Regions from separate parts of the Exiguobacterium sp. s91 genome, predicted to be linked through region 3. Evidence: riboswitches for the same ligand, from Rfam matches in the RefSeq annotation. Region 3 holds a riboswitch; each other region holds the start of a gene.
The links. Region 3 has a riboswitch for S-adenosylmethionine ahead of mtnK (S-methyl-5-thioribose kinase). Riboswitches for the same ligand answer to the same signal wherever they lie in the genome.
Positions count from the first base shown of each region.

Region 1: it holds a riboswitch for S-adenosylmethionine, as region 3 does, so the genes downstream of both, KNQ06_RS02275 (methionine ABC transporter ATP-binding protein) here and mtnK (S-methyl-5-thioribose kinase) in region 3, are expected to answer to the same signal.
Region 2: it holds a riboswitch for S-adenosylmethionine, as region 3 does, so the genes downstream of both, KNQ06_RS13265 (Na+/H+ antiporter NhaC family protein) here and mtnK (S-methyl-5-thioribose kinase) in region 3, are expected to answer to the same signal.
Region 4: it holds a riboswitch for S-adenosylmethionine, as region 3 does, so the genes downstream of both, KNQ06_RS00410 (methionine ABC transporter ATP-binding protein) here and mtnK (S-methyl-5-thioribose kinase) in region 3, are expected to answer to the same signal.

Region 1 is NZ_JACSMZ010000001.1:453,864-458,861, forward strand. It holds gene KNQ06_RS02260 (S-ribosylhomocysteine lyase) at 1-239, shown strand, start outside; gene KNQ06_RS02265 (PLP-dependent cysteine synthase family protein) at 236-1,159, shown strand; gene KNQ06_RS02270 (bifunctional cystathionine gamma-lyase/homocysteine desulfhydrase) at 1,152-2,318, shown strand; SAM riboswitch class I at 2,376-2,480, shown strand; gene KNQ06_RS02275 (methionine ABC transporter ATP-binding protein) at 2,559-3,581, shown strand; gene KNQ06_RS02280 (methionine ABC transporter permease) at 3,578-4,243, shown strand; gene KNQ06_RS02285 (MetQ/NlpA family ABC transporter substrate-binding protein) at 4,276-4,998, shown strand, end outside.
Region 2 is NZ_JACSMZ010000003.1:14,379-19,376, forward strand. It holds gene KNQ06_RS13255 (alpha/beta hydrolase) at 1-401, opposite strand, end outside; gene KNQ06_RS13260 (metal ABC transporter solute-binding protein, Zn/Mn family) at 571-1,584, shown strand; SAM riboswitch class I at 1,654-1,758, shown strand; gene KNQ06_RS13265 (Na+/H+ antiporter NhaC family protein) at 1,840-3,150, shown strand; gene KNQ06_RS13270 (hypothetical protein) at 3,194-3,397, opposite strand; gene KNQ06_RS13275 (aldo/keto reductase) at 3,555-4,367, shown strand; gene KNQ06_RS13280 (hypothetical protein) at 4,493-4,954, opposite strand.
Region 3 is NZ_JACSMZ010000002.1:14,167-19,164, reverse strand. It holds gene KNQ06_RS11545 (2-hydroxy-3-keto-5-methylthiopentenyl-1-phosphate phosphatase) at 1-634, opposite strand, end outside; gene KNQ06_RS11540 (2,3-diketo-5-methylthiopentyl-1-phosphate enolase) at 631-1,821, opposite strand; SAM riboswitch class I at 1,892-1,993, opposite strand; SAM riboswitch class I at 2,199-2,302, shown strand; gene mtnK (S-methyl-5-thioribose kinase) at 2,381-3,547, shown strand; gene mtnA (S-methyl-5-thioribose-1-phosphate isomerase) at 3,544-4,593, shown strand; gene KNQ06_RS11525 (sugar ABC transporter substrate-binding protein) at 4,605-4,998, shown strand, end outside.
Region 4 is NZ_JACSMZ010000001.1:68,751-73,748, reverse strand. It holds gene KNQ06_RS00420 (MetQ/NlpA family ABC transporter substrate-binding protein) at 1-815, opposite strand, end outside; gene KNQ06_RS00415 (methionine ABC transporter permease) at 835-1,485, opposite strand; gene KNQ06_RS00410 (methionine ABC transporter ATP-binding protein) at 1,475-2,503, opposite strand; SAM riboswitch class I at 2,590-2,693, opposite strand; SAM riboswitch class I at 2,943-3,044, shown strand; gene KNQ06_RS00405 (alpha/beta hydrolase) at 3,112-3,870, shown strand; gene KNQ06_RS00400 (thymidine kinase) at 3,943-4,557, opposite strand; gene KNQ06_RS00395 (DedA family protein) at 4,741-4,998, shown strand, end outside.

The sequences.
Region 1 (4,998 bases), on a different contig from region 3:
ATGTCTCGCCGATGGGATGCCAAACAGGTTTCTACATGGCGATGATGAACTTCGACTCAGTCGAAAAAATGAGCGAACTCGTTGAGAAGACGTTGAAAGACGTCCTCGCAGCAGAAGAGATTCCAGCGCAAAACGAAGTCCAATGTGGATTTGCGAGCGCACATGACCTCAAAGGAGCGAAGCACTATGCCGAGAAAATGCTTGCCGGTCGTGATGAATGGGACATCGTCTTCGGATGATCGCGAACAACGTCCGCGACCTCGTCGGAAACACACCACTCTACGAGATCACTTCATTCGATTTGCCTGCTGGTACGCGCATTTTGGCGAAGCTCGAATGGATGAACCCTGGGGGCAGCGTCAAAGACCGCCTTGGCATTCAACTCGTTGATGCAGCAATCGAAAACGGACATGTGACACCAGGCGGTACGATCATCGAGCCGACAGCCGGGAATACCGGCATCGGCTTGGCGCTCGCCGCTAAAAAATATGATCTTCAAGTCATCTGTGTCGTTCCGGAAAAATTCAGTCAAGAAAAACAGACGTTGATGCGGGCACTCGGCGCAACCGTCGTCAACACGCCGACTGAACTCGATATGCAAGGGGCTATCGACCGGGCTAAAGAACTCGGTCAGGAAATTCCGAACAGTTACGTTCCGTTACAATTCGAAAACGAAGAGAATCCAGTCACGTATCAGCGGACACTCGGTCCTGAGCTGATTGCGGACTTGTCGCACATCGACTGGTTCGTTGCCGGTTGTGGTTCAGGTGGTACGTTCGCCGGAACAGCGGACTTCTTAAAACAACGTCTCGGTACAAAAGCAGCGATCGTCGAACCGGAAGGCTCCGTCTTAAATGGTGGTCCAGCCGGTCCGCATAAGACAGAAGGCATTGGAACAGCAAAATGGCCAAGTCTCGTTCCGCGTGAACTCGTCGACGAGATTCATACGATTTCTGACCGCGATGCATTTGACGCGGTTCATACACTCGCTGCTCGCGAAGGATTACTCGTCGGTAGTTCAGCAGGTGCAGCGCTCGTTGCTGCGCTTGATATCGCAAAGCGTCACCCCGGCAGTACGATCGTCACCGTCTTCGCAGACAGTGCCGAACGCTACTTAAGCCAACAAATCTTTGAAAAGGTGGACGAAACTCATGCGTAAGAAGACAGCATTGATTCATGGAGGAACAGGTGTCGACCGGGCAACAGGAGCCGTCACACCTCCGATCTATCAAACAAGCACATACAAGCAGGATAAAATCGGTCAACTCAAGGACGGATACGAATACTCACGGACAGCGAACCCGACACGGACGAGCATCGAACGATTGATTGCGGATCTCGAAGGTGGCGCACGTGGTTTTGCCTTCGGTTCTGGGATGGCAGCAATCCATGCCGTCTTCCACTTGCTTGAGTCTGGCGACCACATCGTCATGACAGATGACGTCTACGGTGGTACGTTCCGCTTGATGCAACGTGTCTTACCGAAGTTCAACATCGAAGTGACATTCGTCGATACGACGGACCTTGCGGCAACGGAAGCAGCGATCCAAGACAACACGAAGATCGTCTACGTCGAAACACCGACGAACCCGTTGTTGAAAGTGACGGACATCGCAGCCATCGCAACGATTGCCAAACGTCACGATCTTAAACTCGTCGTCGACAACACGTTCGCGACACCTTATCATCAACAACCACTCGCACTTGGTGCAGACATCGTCTTGCACAGTGCGACGAAATACATCGGCGGACATTCGGACGTCGTCGCTGGACTTGTCGTCGTCAAAGATGATGCGCTCGGCGAAGAGCTGCACTTCATCCAAAACTCGACAGGCGGCGTGCTTGGACCGCAAGACAGCTTCTTGCTCGTCCGTGGTCTTCGTACACTCGGTATCCGGATGGATGCGATCGAAGAGACAGCCCATGATCTCGTTGCGTTCCTACAAGCGCAAGATATCGTCTCGAACATCTTCTACCCAGGACTTGCATCGCATCCTGGTCACGACATCCAAGCGAAACAAGCGACTGGGTTTGGTGGGATGATCAGCTTTGATGTTGGTTCAGCAGCGAATGCAGAAAAACTCGTCGAGGCGACACACTTCTTCACACTTGCTGAGAGTCTTGGTGCCGTCGAGAGTCTGATTTCGGTGCCGGCACGGATGACGCACGCGTCGATCCCAGCAGAGCGTCGGGCAGAACTCGGCATCACAGACGGTCTCGTCCGGATTTCAGTTGGACTTGAAGACGCGGAAGATTTGAAAGAAGACTTAACACGTGCTTTCACGTTCCTCGAAAAAGTTTCTGAAAAAACTGTTTGACAACAAAAATAACCCCTGCTAATATTCAGAATATATTCTACAAACTTAATACCGAAACTCTTATCGAGAGTGGTGGAGGGACTGGCCCGATGAAACCCGGCAACCGCGGATCTAATCCGAAGTGGTGCTAATTCCAGCAGACAAAAGTCTGGGAGATGAGAGCAAATGGTTTTGTGTACTGAAAAGTGCGCGCGTTTGCTCTAAAACGCGCGCACTTTTTTTATTTTAGGAGGGACAGTTGTGATTCGTTTACAAGACGTAGGAAAGATTTATCGCTCAAAGCGCGGAGCGGTCGAAGCCGTCGCGAATGTCGATCTGACAATCGAGCGCGGTGAAATTTTTGGAATAATCGGTTATTCCGGAGCAGGGAAATCGACCTTGATCCGATTGCTGAATATGCTTGAAGCACCAACGAGTGGTTCGATCCAAATCGATGGTGTTGAGATGACATCACTGAAACCAAAGGAATTACGAGGCGTCCGCAAGAATGTCTCGATGGTCTTTCAGCACTTCAACTTACTATGGTCACGGACGGTTGAAGAGAACATCATGTTCCCACTCGAGCTGGGTGGCTTCCCGAAAGCACACCGCAAGGAACGGGTAGCGGAACTGATCCAACTCGTTGGTTTGGACGGACGCGAAAAAGCCTATCCGTCACAATTATCGGGTGGTCAAAAACAACGTGTCGGTATCGCTCGGGCACTGGCATCGAACCCGGACGTTCTCTTATGTGACGAGGCAACAAGTGCACTCGATCCGAAGACGACGGACTCAATCCTTGAGTTACTCGTCGACATCAATGAAAAACTGAAACTGACGATCGTCTTGATCACACACGAGATGCACGTCATTCAAAAAATCTGTCACCGGGTCGCCGTCATGGAAGCCGGTAAAATCGTCGAGCAAGGACCGGTCGCAGAAGTCTTCCGTCATCCGAAGCAAGCGATGACGAAGGAATTCGTCAAACAATTGACGTCACCGTCAGAGAACGAGTTAACGTTCGCGAAACTACGCGAACGGTACCCAACCGGAAAAATCGTTCAGTTGACGTTCGTCGGATCGACAGCGGAAAGCCCGATCCTCGCGGAAGTCATGAAGGATTCACCGGTCCTGTTCAATATCATCGGCGGAAACGTCGGTCAATCGCAGGAAGGGGCACTCGGTACACTGTTCATTCAGTTGATCGGGGAAACAGAAGCAACACAAGCGGTCATCACGAAGCTTCAAGCCAGTGATGTTGAAGTGGAGGTGGATCACCGATGATTTCATTCTTTGACAATCTAGATTGGAACATGGTGTGGGAAGCGACAGGCAGTACCGTTTATATGACGGCAATCGCTGGGGTTTCGACATTCGTCCTCGGTTTGATCATTGGTTTACTATTGTATGCGACAAACGAAGAGTTATTGTTCAAGAATCGGGCGTTTTATTCAGTGTTGAGCTTGATCGTCAACGTCTTCCGTTCGATTCCGTTCATCATCTTACTGATCTTATTGATTCCATTTACGACAGCAATCGTCGGTTCGTTCCTCGGACCAACGGCAGCATTACCGGCACTGATTTTCGGTGCTGCACCATTTTACGGTCGGATGGTTGAACTCGCGTTACGCGAAGTCGATAAAGGTGTCATCGAGGCAGCTGAATCGATGGGAGCGACGAAGTTCCAAATCATCTATAAAGTCTTAGTCCCGGAAGCGTTGCCTGCCATCGTTTCTGGTATCACGGTCACACTCGTCTCACTTGTCGGTTATACGGCAATGGCCGGAGTAGTCGGCGGAGGTGGACTTGGGGACATGGCCTTCATCGAAGGATTCCAGCGTTCTCAAAACGATGTCATCGTCATTGCGACACTCTTAATCTTAGCGATCGTCTTCGTCATCCAAATCATTGGTGATTTGCTGATCCGAGCAATCGATAAACGTTAATTCAAAACTTAATCATATTGGAGGAATCATTCATGAAAGTTTGGAAAAAATTCGTAGGTACTGCTGCTGTATCCGTCTTAGCAATCAGCCTTGCTGCATGTGGCGAAAAATCATCAGGATCAGGTAGCGACGACAAAACACTTGTCATCGGTGCTTCAAACGTACCGCACGCTGAGATTCTTCAGCACGTTAAAAAAGAATATGAAGCAAAAGGTTACAAACTTGAGATCCAGAAGTTCCAAGATTACGTACTTCCGAACAAAGCACTCGCTTCAAAAGAAATCGATGCGAACTACTTCCAGCACGTACCGTATCTCGAGCAACAAGAGAAAGAAAACAAATCATATAAGTTCGCGAACGCAGGTGGCGTCCACGTTGAACCACTCGGTATCTACTCGAAGAAATACAAGTCACTCGATAAGTTACCAAACGGTGCAACGATCTTAACGAGCTCAAACGTCGCGGAACGCGGTCGTGTCTTGACGTTCCTTCAAAATGAAGGATTGATCAAGCTCAAAGACGGTAAAACGACAGATGCACAACTCGGTGATATCGCGGAGAACCCGAAGAAACTTAAGTTCAAAACGAACATCGAAGCATCACTTCTTCCGCAAGCTTACAAAAACAATGAAGGCGACGCTGTCCTCATCAACACGAACTATGCGATCGATAACGGTCTGAACCCACTGAAAGACGCGATCGCTTCAGAAGATGAGTCGTCACCATACGTCAACATCATCGTTACACGTGATGGT
Region 2 (4,998 bases), on a different contig from region 3:
GCATCCCGTACATCTTCGAGGTTATCCGGAAAATAACTGCCCTCTTCGAACAAACGATACTCAATACTACAGACGGCAACTCCGAGTTCAAGCAGACGGTCGACGATTGGACTAAAGCAGAACATGTCATCGCGCTCTCCACGAACGAATGCACCACCGTGTGCATAGATGGCAACTGGAAACGGTCCTTCTCCCGGTGGATAATAGAGATCGAGCTGTAAGATGCAGTCTCCCACCTGTTTGTAGGTGAGCGTCCGCGGTGCAAGTTGTTTTTCTGTGAGTGGCAAGGCGGGTTCGGTCCATCGAAGCAATGCACCATAATTGTTCCAGATACTCGCTCCCGCTGCTGCCGTCGTCAATAACGCAGCTCCCCCCATTAGCCATGCAGTTTCACGTTTCACTTGATCACCTCCAAAAGACGTGCCAGTTTCTTCACTTTATTATCCTTCTACCCCGTTTTAAAAGAAGTCGAACGTCTCGGTATTCGTACTTGACGCTTCACCAGCGTTCCGCTATAGTGAGAAAGTCCAAATCGGAATAGTTACGTTTTAATAATGGAGGTATCATATAATGAAAAAAATCATTCCCGCTTTAACAGTCGCTTTCGCAAGTGCAAGTGTTCTCGCTGCTTGCGGTTCGAATACCGATTCATCGACTTCAGATAAAACCCAGACAGAAGTCTATGCATCAACGTTCGCGACGGCTGCTATTGCCCGCGAAATCGGAGGGGATCAAGTCAACGTCAAGATGATCGTCCCACCTGGAGCAGACCCCCACTCTTACGAGCCGACGTCAAAACAACTCACCGAGATTGCTAAGGGCGACTTGTTCCTCTTAACCGGTACGACGCTCGAGCCGTATTCGAAAAAAATCCAGGAGAGTCTAAAAGGCACGGATGTCCGCTTCGTCGAGACGAGTAAGGACGTCAACTTGCTAGAATCGGATGCTACACTTCATGCACATGAAGAAGAGGAGCATAGTGAAGACGAACATGCCCACGAAGAAGAAGGGCACGATGATCATGCAACGGATGAACATGCGCATGAAGAAGAGGGTCATGACCATGGAAAATACGATCCACACGTCTGGCTCGATCCTGTCAACGCAAAAGCAATGGCACGCTCGATTACAACTGCTTTATCAAAAGAAGTACCAAAAGACAAAGCAACATTCGAGAAAAACTTAAAAGCGTTCGATCAGCAAGCTGATGAATTGGACGAACAATTTAAACAAGCTGTCGCTGATGGATCGAAAAAAGAACTTCTCGTTACGCATGCCGCTTACGGTTACCTCGCAGAACGATATGGTTTCACACAACTGCCGATTGCGGGAATTTCTCCTTCCGATGAACCGTCACAAAAGCAACTGGCCGCTTTAGTGAAAGAAGCACGGATGCATGATTTGAAATACGTCGCGTTCGAAGAGACGGTCTCACCAAAGGTCGCACGTGTCATCCAAAAAGAAATCGGAGCTGAATCCGTGACGATTCATAATCTAGAGTCGGTCACGAAAGCGCAACAAAACAGCTCTTATTTCAAGTTGATGGAAGAAAACGTCCAAACATTGAAAAAGGCACTTCAGTAAAGTACAGTTGACACGCGTTACTCAATGCGGTACGGTAAGAAACGTGTTTTACAACAATTGAATGACTTCTTTTTATCGCGAGAAACGGAGGGACTGGCCCAATGATGTTTCGGCAGCGGACGATTTGATTCGTACTGTGCCAAATCCAGCAAGCGAAAGCTTGAGAGATAAGAAGAGCGTCTTTATTTCATAAAGACCTCCTTCTTTCTTGCGAAGGGGTCTTTTTTTGTATCTTTGAGAAACGAGGTGTCAACAATGAATGAAACGATCACGCCTAACAAATGGGCACTGCTTCCCCTCGTCGTATTCCTAGTTCTCTTCATCGGAGCCGGGATCTTCTATGACGACTTTTACAAATTTCCGATCCTTATCGCCGCACTGATCGCTTTGATTTTTGCTGCAATCACGACGAAAGGATCCATCAATCAAACGGTCGAACGAATCGCAACGGGTGCCGGAAATCCTGATATCATGATCATGGTCTTCATCTTCTTACTAGCCGGTACGTTTTCTGGAACAGCAGAAGCAATCGGCGCCATCGATGCGACCGTTAATGCTGCTTTGACGTTCCTACCTCCGTCGCTCCTCATGAGTGGTCTGTTCATCATCGCTGCCTTCATCTCAATGGCAATGGGGACATCGACTGGAACGATTGCTGCACTCGCGCCAATCGCCTTCGGTATTCATGAAGCGACAGGCATCAACGTTGCGATCGCAGCGGCTGCTGTCGTTGGTGGATCGATGTTCGGCGATAACTTGTCGTTCATCTCGGATACGACGATTGCCGCCGTCCGGACCCAAAAAACGAACATGCGCGATAAATTCCGGACGAACTTCATGATCGTCCTACCGGCTGCTATTTTGACGGTCATCCTACTCGCATTCGTTTCTGGTTCTGGTGACGTCGTCGAAGCAAAAGCATTTGAATTCTACAAGTTGATTCCATATCTCGCTGTCATCGTCCTTGCACTATTTGGCGTCAATGTCATTCTTGTCTTAATTGGTGGTACGTTACTCACCGGCATCATCGGTATGATTGATGGTAGTTTCGGCTTGAGTGGCTTCGTCCTCTCGATGTCTGAAGGAATGATGGGCATGGCGGAGATCTCCATTTTGACGCTCCTCATGGGTGGTCTCGTCAGCTTGATTACGTTCAACGGTGGAATCGCCTTCTTAAAAGAGACGCTGACACGCAAGATTTCACAGCGTCGTGGTGCCGAATTCAGTATGGCGGCACTCGTTAGTGCAACGAATCTCGCGACTGCAAACAATACGATCTCGATTCTCGTCGCTGGACCACTGGCAGCTGAAATCGCCGATACGTATGAAGTCGATCGAAAAAAATCGGCGAGTATCCTTGATATCTTCTCTTGTGGTATTCAAGGCATCATTCCGTATGGAGCACAACTATTGATCGCAGCAGAATTGACGAAAACGGCTTCACCGGAACTGATTCCGTATCTGTTCTATCCGTTCCTCCTCTTCGTCTGTGGATCAATTGCCATCTTCTTCGGCTTACCACGCATGAAGAAGACAGCGACGAAGCAAGAAAAAATTTCTTCGTAACCATAAAACAGGTCCAATCGCGTCGACGATTGGACCTGTTTTATTATTTATTCTGCTTCGCTTGTCGTTCTAAGATTAAGTAAGCGATTGCCGGAAGCGGGAACTGAACGAGTCCAGCGCCTCCCCACACCCATGGATTACGTCCTGACTTTCGCGCACTAAGAAACAGACCCACTGCCTGCGTTACTAACAAGGCGCCAATGCTAAGCCAAGTACATTTGGATAGCTTTTTATTCTTTTGAGCCATCTTTTCTCCCCCTCTTTTAACACACGATTAAATCTCACGATTCTTTTCTATTTTACCTTATTTCATTCCTCCATGAGCATGGAAACGGACGTCTTCGTTCGTTCATGCTAAACTAAACGAGCAAATCTAAACTACGTTTTATGAGGAGGAGTAACACATGCAATACGCAAAACTTTCAAACGGTATTACGATTCCCCAAATCGGATTCGGTGTCTGGCAAGTAGATGAAGAGACAGAAGCACCTGCTGCTGTCGCTGAAGCATTACGTGTCGGCTATCGTCATATCGATACGGCTGCTGTCTACAAAAACGAGCGCGGTGTCGCAAAAGGAATCAAGGAAAGCGGCGTGAAACGTGAGGATCTCTTCTTAACGTCAAAAGTCTGGAACGATGATATTCGTGCCGGTCGGACGAAGGAAGCATTCGCAGAATCGCTCGAACGTCTCGAAACAGATTATCTTGACCTCTATCTTATCCACTGGCCGGTCGAAGGCTATATCGAAGCGTGGAAAGCAATGGTTGAACTGTATGAAGCAGGCAAGATCAAAGCGATCGGTGTCTCGAACTTCAAAGAACATCACCTCGATACATTGGCAGAAGAGGGCTTGATGGCACCAATGATCAACCAAGTCGAGTTGCATCCACAATTACCGCAACACGAACTGCACGAATACTTGCAAGATCACAACATTCAAGTCGAAGCATGGAGCCCACTCATGCAAGGGAAATTCCTCGAAATCAACGATTTCAAGGAAATCGCAGAGAAACACGGCAAGACACCTTCACAAGTCGTCTTACGTTGGCATCTCGACAACGGCATCGTCGCTCTTCCAAAATCCGTTACACCAGAACGCATTGCGGAAAACTTCGACGTCTTTGATTTCCAACTCGATGCCGATGATCTTGAGAAAATTGATCGTCTGGCAACGGATGTCCGCCTCGGACCGGATCCGGACGAAATCGATTTTTAATCTGACGATTCACGTAAAAGAGAACGTCTTCCATATGAAGACGTCTTGATTCATCTGAACGACGAGAGACCCGTTTCCAGTCTACGACTTGGAAGCGGGTCTCTTTTTTTTATGATTTAAGCTGTTCAGACATAATAAATTAAAATCGTATCTTCCGCTTCTTCTGCCTTTTGAAAATAGGCACGTAAATCGGCGAACTGTTCCCAGATATCCTCGAATTCGCCCGGTGTTCCGGCTTCATCATGAATCGAAGCGAGTGCCCGTTGATCAAAATTCCGCATCACCTCAGCCGAGATGATGAGGAGTGGCAAGGGCAGAATACCGACAATCGCCGCTTTCTCCTCATTGACGATCAACTCTTCGCCAACGATCGCTCGTCCCAGGTTGTAATGTGTGTCTTGATCAATATAGATATCGATTTGATTCATCAAATGATAGATGGCGTTCGTCTGTTCGAGGGCGAACAATTGTTCATGATCGGGTTGTGTCTCATGAATGAATAAAATCCAATCCATGATGATGTGGGGATCGTTTCCGAACGACTCCCAGACCGCATCCGTGACGCGGACGAAATGTACGTTTTCCATTCTCCCCCTCCCTTCTGTACTCTGTATTCCCTTTTTAAATTCGT
Region 3 (4,998 bases):
AATCATGAACGATGTCGTGGAACGTCTCAAACGGTGTATAGGCGATATCGTTCTCTTCACACAACGTGATCAGATAATCACGGGCATAGACACGATCCGCTTGTTTCGCGAGTTCGAAGTCCGTCACCGAGTCACCAATGACTATGATGACGTCATCGTCTTTGCGCAATGCCCGGGCAACGGACGTTTTACAACAGCCGCACCCGTTCGTACAATGGGCATCGCAGGCGTTTGGCCAATCGATATGGACGAATGGACCACTGAAATCGGCGACGTTACAGTAAATCTGTTCTTGTTCAAGGAGTGGCGCTAAGATCGGTTCGACGAAAAAGTCCATTCCACCGCTGACGATCGAAAAATCGATTCCTTGACGACGACTGTACTGAAGTAACTCCGAAAATCCGTCGCGAATGACTGCACGCTCCAACAAAAAGTCAAGATAGGCTGTTTTTCCGTCAGACGGCAGAAGTGCGAACATTTGCCCGACACCACTCTGAATCGATAGCGTCCGGTCGAGTACGCCGCGTTTCAACGGTTCGAAGTCACTAGCTGGCGCAAATGCCTGCATGAGTGCGATGATGTTATCTTGCGTCGTCACCGTACCGTCGAAGTCACAAAGAATCCGTACGGTCATGACTTGATCCCCCAAGCGTCAAGGGCGATCCGTAATTCTTCATGACGCGATGCTGCCGCCGATAGGGATTCATTTGCGAGTGCCGCATCGAGCGCCTGGCGGAAAGCAATGACACCAGCCGCAGCACCTTGCGGATGACCATGTACGCCGCCGCCGGCGTTGATGACGGAATCGATACCGAAGTCCCGTACGAGTTGAGCGACGAGTCCAGGATGAATACCGGCTGAAGGAACCGGGAAGATCGATTTCGTCTGACCGAGACGGGTCGCTTCGACCGCGATGCCACGGGCGACATCCTTTGGCAAAGCGACATTGCCGTAAGGAGACGGGAATAGCGTCAAGTCTGCTCCAGCAGCACGCGGTAATGTGCCGAGTAAGACAGGAGCTGCGACTCCGTGATTCGGGCTAGCGATCAACGCACCGCTATATGCTGGATGATTGAAGATCGGAACGTTGATTTCCGGATCACTCGCCAGTTCGCGTAAGACGTCGAGTCCGTATGTGAAGGTATTCAGCAAGAATGCGGTCGCTCCAGCATCAATCAATCGCTTGGCTTGATCCTTGAGCGTAAAGACGGGACCGTTGAGTGTGATCGCATATAACGCACGTTTACCGGTCCGTTGGAAGTGAGCATCGATGACCTCACGTCCGATCCGTGCCCGGTCAATCGTCGGTGTCAACGGATTGTCGTATAGGATCTCATCGTCTTTGACGAGATCAATCCCACCAGCGAGTTGTCCTTCGAGTTGATCACGAAGGAACGATAAATCGCGTCCGATGACTCCTTTGAAGATGCTCATTAATAATGGGCGATCTTCGACACCGATCAAGGAGCGGACCCCTTCGATCCCGAATTTCGCACCTGGAAAGTCCGACGTAAATGTATCGGGTAGTAGCAATTCTGTTAGTTTGATTTCACCGTCGAGTGAGAGTTTCCCGAAGACGGTCGTCAGAATCGCAGAAAAGTCGCGCGACACGTTATGTTCCGGATAACGAATCGTGATATATCCTTTGCCATCGCGCTCTTCGGTATGTACGACTTCCCCTTTGAACGAGGCGAGTTGTTGTTGTTCGAGATGATTCAGTTCCGTCCAAGAACCGACTGTCAGACCAAGCGCGAGTTGTTCAGCGCGTTGCTCGATTCGATCACGGGCAGTCAATTGATAAGTAGCAGTGATATAAGCCATGTCTTTCCTCCTTCAACAAAAAAATGGTCTCTCGTCAGCGACAAGAGACCATGAATGATTCGAACGTGGACTCTTATCTGTCAGCTTAGTAGCTGCAAGAATTAGCACCGTGCCAAAAGGTCGGTTGCTGCGACATCGTAGGGCTTGTCCCTCCGTCTGCTCTTGATAAGAATTGGATGAAATTGTGAAATCTAATTGCAATTTTTACATGAGAATCGCCACTTGTCAAACTATTTTTAGAAAATTTATTTTTTTGAAAATACTCTTTCTATAGATGACTTAAAAATGATGTCCGTTTCTGCTTGATTTCGATTTGACAGCGAGGAAGTCGATTGCGTAAGATTCAAATCAATATCACACACGACAACTACATACGACTCTTATCGCGAGTTGGCAGAGGGAATTGGCCCGATGACGCCGCAGCAACCGACCACTAGGCACGGTGCTACATCCAACAGACGTTTCGTCTGAGAGATAAGAGGACGCAGTGACTTTTCTGCGCCTCTTTTCGATGACGAAAAGAGGCGCTTTTTCGTGTATCACATAGGGGGAAACTGAGATGACATATAAAGCATTCACAGAACAGGACGCGATTGATCGTGTTCGGACATTAGGACTGATCGGCGATGGAGCCGTCGAAGCAGAAGAGATTGGCGACGGGAACCTCAACCTCGTCTTTCGGATTCGAGAAGGCGAACATCGCTTGATTTTAAAACAAGCATTACCATATGCGAAGGTCGTCGGGGAGAGCTGGCCGTTATCGCTCGAACGAGCGTGGATCGAGCAATCCGCACTCCGTGAATTCGCACGGCATGCCGTACCGTTCGTGCCACGTGTTTTTCATGCTAGTCATGAAGAGGCGTATACGGTCATGGAAGATCTTTCACATCTGACGATCGTTCGAAGCGGTTTACTCGCAGGTGAACAGTATCCGTTGCTTGCGGAACATATCGGTTCTTATCTCGCTCGGACGTTATTCCATACATCGGACTTTGCGCTTGGTCCGGTTGAAAAGAAACGTGTCGCCCGAACGTACTACAATCCAGACTTGTGCGACATCACGGAAAAGTTAATCTTCACGGATCCGTTCCATGACGCGGAGACGAACGAGATTGAATCCGGACTGGAAGAAGAGGTGGCACATCTATGGGCAGACGATGAGTTAAAACGCGAAGTCGCAAAACTCGAAGCGCTCTTCATCACAAAAGGGGACGCCTTGTTACACGGCGATCTACATACAGGAAGCATCTTCGCCTCGGCGACGGAAACGAAGGTCATCGACCCTGAATTCGCCTTTTATGGTCCATTCGGATTCGATGTCGGACAGTTCATCGCCCACTTATTCTTTGCAGCATACCCCGATTATTCAGCACTTCGTGATGCCCGGATTCGCGACATCGACACGTTCTGGCTGACGTTCGCTTCAACGTTCCGTGCATTATGGGAACGGGAAGCCGTCGAACCGTTCCAGGCATCAGGACTCGTCGATGATGTACTGAGCACGATCTTGCAGGATGCCCTTGGCTTTGCCGGTTGCGAATTGATTCGGCGGACGATTGGTCTTGCACCGGTCGCTGATTTAGAATCAATCGATTCAACGACGGAACGCTTAGAGCGGAAACGTCACGCTCTTCGTCTAGGAGCGGCGTTAATCAAACGCCGTACAGAATGCCGGACATTCGATGATTTACGAAACTTTGACGTAACGGAGGAACTCAGCCGATGACTACATTCGTCCAAAGTATTCGTTACGAAGACCGTGTCTTGACGATTCTCGATCAGACACGTCTACCGCAAGAAGAGCACTATGAAGTCATTGCTGATCTCGCGCAAGCGGTTGAGGCGATTAAACAACTACGTGTCCGGGGCGCGCCTGCGATCAGTTTATTCGGTGGATTCGTGCTCGTTCAAGAAGCATACCGGTTTGAAGCGGCGCTACCGGTCTACAAGCAAGCCTTGCTTGAGACATCGGCGACGTTACTCGCGACACGACCGACGGCCGTCAATTTGCGAAATGTACTCAATCAGTTGAATCCAATCATTCAAGACGGGACGTCGGTAGAAGAGATTCGCGAACGGTTGGAAAAACGGACGGTCGCCTTATACGACCAGGATGCGCAGACGTCACGTCAAATCGGGATTCATGCACTGGAATTGTTCCAGTCAGGCGACCGGATCCTAACGATTTGTAATGCTGGATCGATTGCGACCGCTGCTTATGGAACGGCACTTGCGCCGTTCTACATCGCAAAAGAACGCGGCATCGAATTATCCGTTTTTGCGAGTGAGACGCGACCGTTACTGCAGGGAGCACGATTGACGACATGGGAGCTGCAACGTGCCGGCATTGATGTCACGTTAATTACGGACAACATGGTCGCCCATACGCTGAAAGAAAAACAGATCGATGCGATCATCGTCGGTGCCGACCGCATTACACGAAACGGAGATACGGCAAATAAAATCGGGACGTTCCAATTGGCATTGCTCGCGCAAGCTTTTGGTATTCCGTTTTACGTCGCAGCACCGCTCTCGACGTTCGACTTCTCGCTCGTTTCCGGAGACGCGATCGAAATCGAAGAACGTGATCCGCAAGAAGTGACGACTGTCCAAGGTGTCGCGACAGCACCGGAAGGCGTCGCTGTCTTCAACCCGGCGTTTGATGTCACACCACACACATTGATCACGGGCATCATCACCGAACTTGGTGTCATCACGCAACCGAATGAAGAAACGATTGAACAATTAACAGGGCTCCAACCCCTCGGATAAGGAGATATGTCATGAAAAAACTAGCTTACGCCGTCCTAGCACCGGCACTGTTACTAGCGGCTTGTGCGAATGGAGAAGCCACGACGACGAAGGTCGTCAAGGATGTACCAAAAGGGGTTCAATCGGACGTCAAGATCGCCGTCATCCGCAACCTAGCATCGGACGACCATACGAAACAATTCCTTGATGGCGCACGAAGTGAAGGCGAAGCGCTTGGCTTTAAAGTCAGCACGTTCATTTCGGAAGGTAACGACGTCAAGTTCAAGGAGCTTGTCGCGCAAGCGATTCAGCAAGATTATGATGGGCTCATCATCTCGCATGGTAAGGAAGACTACGCCTATGACATGATTAAACCAGCGGTCGACAAAGGGCTGAAGGTCGTGACGTTCGATACGGTCACGAAGA
Region 4 (4,998 bases), on a different contig from region 3:
TCGCCGATATCGCTCAATGGAACGAACGTCGGGATCGTACTGCCTTTATATTCTTTTTTGATGAAGGCCGCGACATCTTTTTGTTGATACAGCGATGCGATTTTTTTCAGTTCTTTTTTGTTCTTGTCTTCCGTCCGTGTCGCGATGATGTTGATGTATGGTTTTGCTGTCTCGTTCTCATGGACGATCGAGTCCTTGATCGGGTTGAAGCCAGCGTCAACGGCAATGCCATTGTTGATGATTGATGCCGCGACGTCCGGTAAGACGCGTGGCGTTTGCCCGGCGACGATCGGAACGATTTTCAGCTTTTTCGGATTCTCGACGATCTTATCGACCGAACCGTTGCCATCGAAGTCGTCCGGTAGCTTGATCAGACCTGCTTCTTGCAGTAACAAGAGGGCACGTCCCATGTTCGTCGCTTCGTTCGGAACAGCGATTTTTCCGCCATTTGGAATGTCTTTGACATCCTTGTATTTATCTGAGTAGATCCCCATCGGTGCGATGACAGTCGTCGCAATCGGCGATAGCTTCAAGTTATGTTCTTTCTTGAAAGCGTTGAAGTAGGAAATCGTCTGGAAAGCATTGGCGTCGATCTCACCCTCAGCCAGTGCCATGTTCGGCTGGACATAATCGGAGAACTTGACGAGCTCGATTTTGATGCCTTCCTTCTCTGCTTTTTTCGCGACATAATCCCAAACTTGTGTGTCGGAACCGCTGACACCGAGCTTGATCGTCTTTTCGTCTTCTCCTGATGCTGCGCATCCGGCAAATAAAATCGTCGTGAGTGTTGCTCCAATCGCTACTGCTTTTTTCATGGCTGAATCGCTCCCTTGATTAATGTCTTCTAATTTTTCGTGCGACGATGTTGCCTGTCGTCTGTAAGCCTTGGACTAAGATGACGAGAATCCCGACCGTGATGATCATGACTTTCGTGTCGAATCGTTGATAGCCATAAGTGATCGCTAAGTCGCCGAGACCACCGCCTCCAATCGCACCTGCCATCGCTGACGCCCCGATCAAGCCAACCGTCGCGATCGTTAAGTTCAGGATGAGTGAACCGAGTGCTTCCGGTAGGAGGAAGCGGAAAATCGTTTGAAACGGTGTCGCGCCCATCGCTTCTGCTGCTTCAAGAACGCCTTTATCGACTTCGAGTAAAGAACTCTCGATCAGACGCGCCATGTACGGTGCAGCGTAAAAGACGAGCGGGACGATGGCGGCTTCTGTTCCGATCGATGTCTGAACGATCAAGCGCGTCAACGGGATGATCGCGACGAGTAAGATGATGAACGGAATCGAGCGGAAAATATTGACGATACTGTTGAAGAACGTGAACAGCGGGACATTTTCAAGCAATGCTCCTTTTCGCGTGACGACAAGCAGGATCCCGAGTGGTAAGCCGATCAAGGTCGAGAATAAGAGCGAAACGGATACCATCGTCATCGTCTGCAAAAATGCTGTCCAGATATCACTGTAATTAACTAGCATGAGCAAGTACCTCCTCGACCGTCACCTGTGCCTGATCGATGTAGTGTAACGCTCGTTTCACTTCAGCCTGCTCACCAATCAACTCGACGAGTAAGGTGCCGAACGGCGTATCCTGCAACTCCGTGATGCTACCGTGCAAGATGTTGACATCGACGTCAAAGCGTTTCGCAACTTGCGATAAGAGCGGCTGCCCGGTGTGATGTCCGAGGAAATGAATCTTATAGATCGGATTCGCATTCCGGGACTCGATCAACTGGCGAATCGATGCTGGAATCTCGTCGTGCATGACGGAGCGGACGAAGTTCTGTGCTGTCTCGGTCTGCGGGTTTGAAAAGACATCAAAGACCGTTCCTGACTCGATCAGTTTCCCAGCTTCAATGACAGCGACGCGGTCGCAAATCTCCCGAATGACGCCCATCTCGTGGGTGATCAAGAGAATCGTGATCCCGTACTCCGCATTGATACGTTTTAATAACTGGAGAATATGATGTGTCGTTTGGGGATCGAGTGCTGACGTCGCTTCGTCACATAAGAGGACGGAAGGTTGCGTCGCGAGTGCCCGGGCGATACCAACGCGCTGTTTCTGCCCACCCGACAATTGATCCGGATAATGATCCGCCTTGTCCGCGAGATCGACGAATTCGAGTAACTCCGTCACCCGGCGGCGAATTTCGTCTTTCTTGACGCCTGCGAGAACGAGTGGTTTCGCGACATTCGCAAAGACCGTGTTCGCATTCAATAGATTGAAGTGCTGAAAGATCATCCCGATCCGTTGTTTTGCTTGGCGCAATTTTTTCGGAGACAGTTGCGTTAAATCTTCTCCATCGACCGTCACCGTTCCTGACGTCGGTCGTTCTAATAGATTGACACAGCGGAGTAGTGAACTTTTTCCGGCACCGCTAAAGCCGATGACACCAAAGATTTCGCCTTTTTCGATCGTCAGGTCGACACCGTCGAGCGCTGCGATCGTCTGATCTTTCGTGACGTACGTTTTCTTGACTTGATGAAATGCGATCATTCCGTTTTCCCCCTTCATTCAACAAAAAAGGTCCCTTCTTGAGAAACAAGAAGAGACCTGGATCCGCACAGTGGCAGAATCCACTCTACTCATCTCTCAGACATCTGTCTGATGGAATTGGCACAGTGCTCATAATGAGTCTGTTGCCGAGGTTTCGTAGGGCCAGTCCCTCCACCTCTCTGGATAAGTATTGCGGTATGAAATTCGTATGTGTGTTGTTGCGTTGTTGCTTATGTCGTAAAACTAATTTTTACATTACGGGTCGAAACTTTAAAAGTCAACCAACTTTGCAAAAATAATCCATTTGGCGCATATCGATGGATGAACAAGTTATGAGTTAGCTTACTCAACGGATCATGATTCGTCAAGAAAGATTTGACAAGTCATTTTTGGTCGTGCTACCATCGTTTCAATGATTATTCCGACAATTCCAATATGATATTTATCAAGAGTGAACGAGAGACCTGGCTCTATGACTTCACGGCAACCTGCAATCTGTAAGGTGCTCCGACCAGCAAAGCGCGGCTTTGGATGATACGGTGAAAAACTCGTGGGCGTCCAAGCAGTGACGTCGACGAGTTTTTTTCATGAATGGAGGAAAAATAGTAATGATGAACTATCCTGTATTGACTGGTGCTGAAGCGTTTTATTTTCAAGGTGGACCGATCGGTATTCTAATCTGTCATGGTTTTAATGCCACTCCGCAAAGTGTCCGCGACGTCGGTGAGGCATTCGCTGCTGAAGGTTTTACCGTCTATGCCCCGCGCTTACGCGGACATGGAACGAACGTCCGCGAGTTTGAACAATCGACTGCTCGATGTTGGAAGCAAAGCCTGCAAGACGGCTATGAACGTTTACAAGAAACATGCGATCAAGTCTTCGTCATCGGTCAATCGATGGGTGCGACGCTTGCACTGTCACTCGCTGCTGACGGCATTCCGTTTGCCGGCATCATTACGATCAATGCCGCACTTTCCGTTCCATCCTATGAAGCACTTTCGTTCGAGGACGGTCCACAGTACTTACCGGAAGGGGCACCGGACATCAAACGGTCTGCTTTCGAAATCATCTATGACCTCGTTCCAAGTCGTTGTGCGTTCGAACTCGTCCGTCTGATGGATGAAACGAAAGGACGCTTAGGATCAATCCTTCTGCCGACATTAATTCTCTACTCGGCGACCGATCACGTCGTCCCGCCGTCGAGCTCGGATTATCTGCATCAGCACATCGGAACGAATGATAAACGAAGCTACTGTTTACTGAACTCGTACCACGTCGCGACCCTCGATCATGATCAGGATTTGATCGTTCGTGAGACGATCCGCTTTATCGAACGCTCAAGCCGGTTCTCACAGGAAACGGGATAATAAAAAAACAGCTATTCACTTAAAAGCGAATAGCTGTTACATCAAAGGACGACCGCGATCGGTACGTCTTTTTTAATTTTCTTGGTGCTGCACCGATTGGAGCGGCTTCGGCTTTCCAGGCACCTCATGGCAATGGCGGCACCGTGGCTCATACGATTCTGAAGCGCCCACTAGGATGATCGGATCATCGTAGTTCGCTGGTTTTCCATCAATCAACCGTTGTGTCCGGGAAGCCGGATCACCACACGAAAGACAGATGGCTTGCAGCTTCGTCACGAATTCTGCGCGCGCCAGTAATTCCGGCATCTTGCCGAATGGCTCTGCCCGGAAATCTTGATCAAGGCCTGCACAAATGACGCGTTTTCCGTCTTGTGCAAGTGCTTCGATGACTTGTACGATCTCATCATCAAAGAATTGAACTTCATCGATTCCGACGATTTGTGTTTCCTCTGCTACTGCTGCGTAGAGATCGCGACTCGTCGCCATCGGAATCGCCACGACGGAGTTGCCGATATGAGAGACGACATGCTCTTCATGGTACCGGTCGTCGATTGCCGGCTTGAATACTTGAACGGGCAGTTTGCCGTACTGCGCCCGTCTGACACGACGAATCAACTCTTCCGATTTCCCGGAAAACATACTGCCACAAATTACTTCGATCCAGCCGTACTGATTTATTACATGCATCATCGTCCGACACCGTCCTCTAAAAATAGTCACTTTAACGAGTATAGCCCGAAACGGTATCGAGAAAAAGGGTTGACTTCCGGAAATCAAAATTCATTTTTTCTTTACCTAGAATTTTTGTCCTTTCATTCCAACCGTCCCCTATTTCCTGTACACTGAAGAAGAAGACTCTCACGAAAGAAGGTGTCCCCGATTCATCATCTCTTACATGACATCCTGCACCAATACGGTGCCCTTGGTCTCTCCGTCCTTCTCGCAGGTGGTATCGTGGGATTGCCGGTTCCTGATGAGACCCTGCTCGTCCTGTCCGGTTTTTGGATGCATCAAGGCAATCTACCACTCGTCGGTACGATCCTCGCCGCTTACGCCGGCAGTTGTATCGGGATGACGATCAGCTATTTACTCGGATTAAAACTCGGTATGCCACTATTACACCGCGTC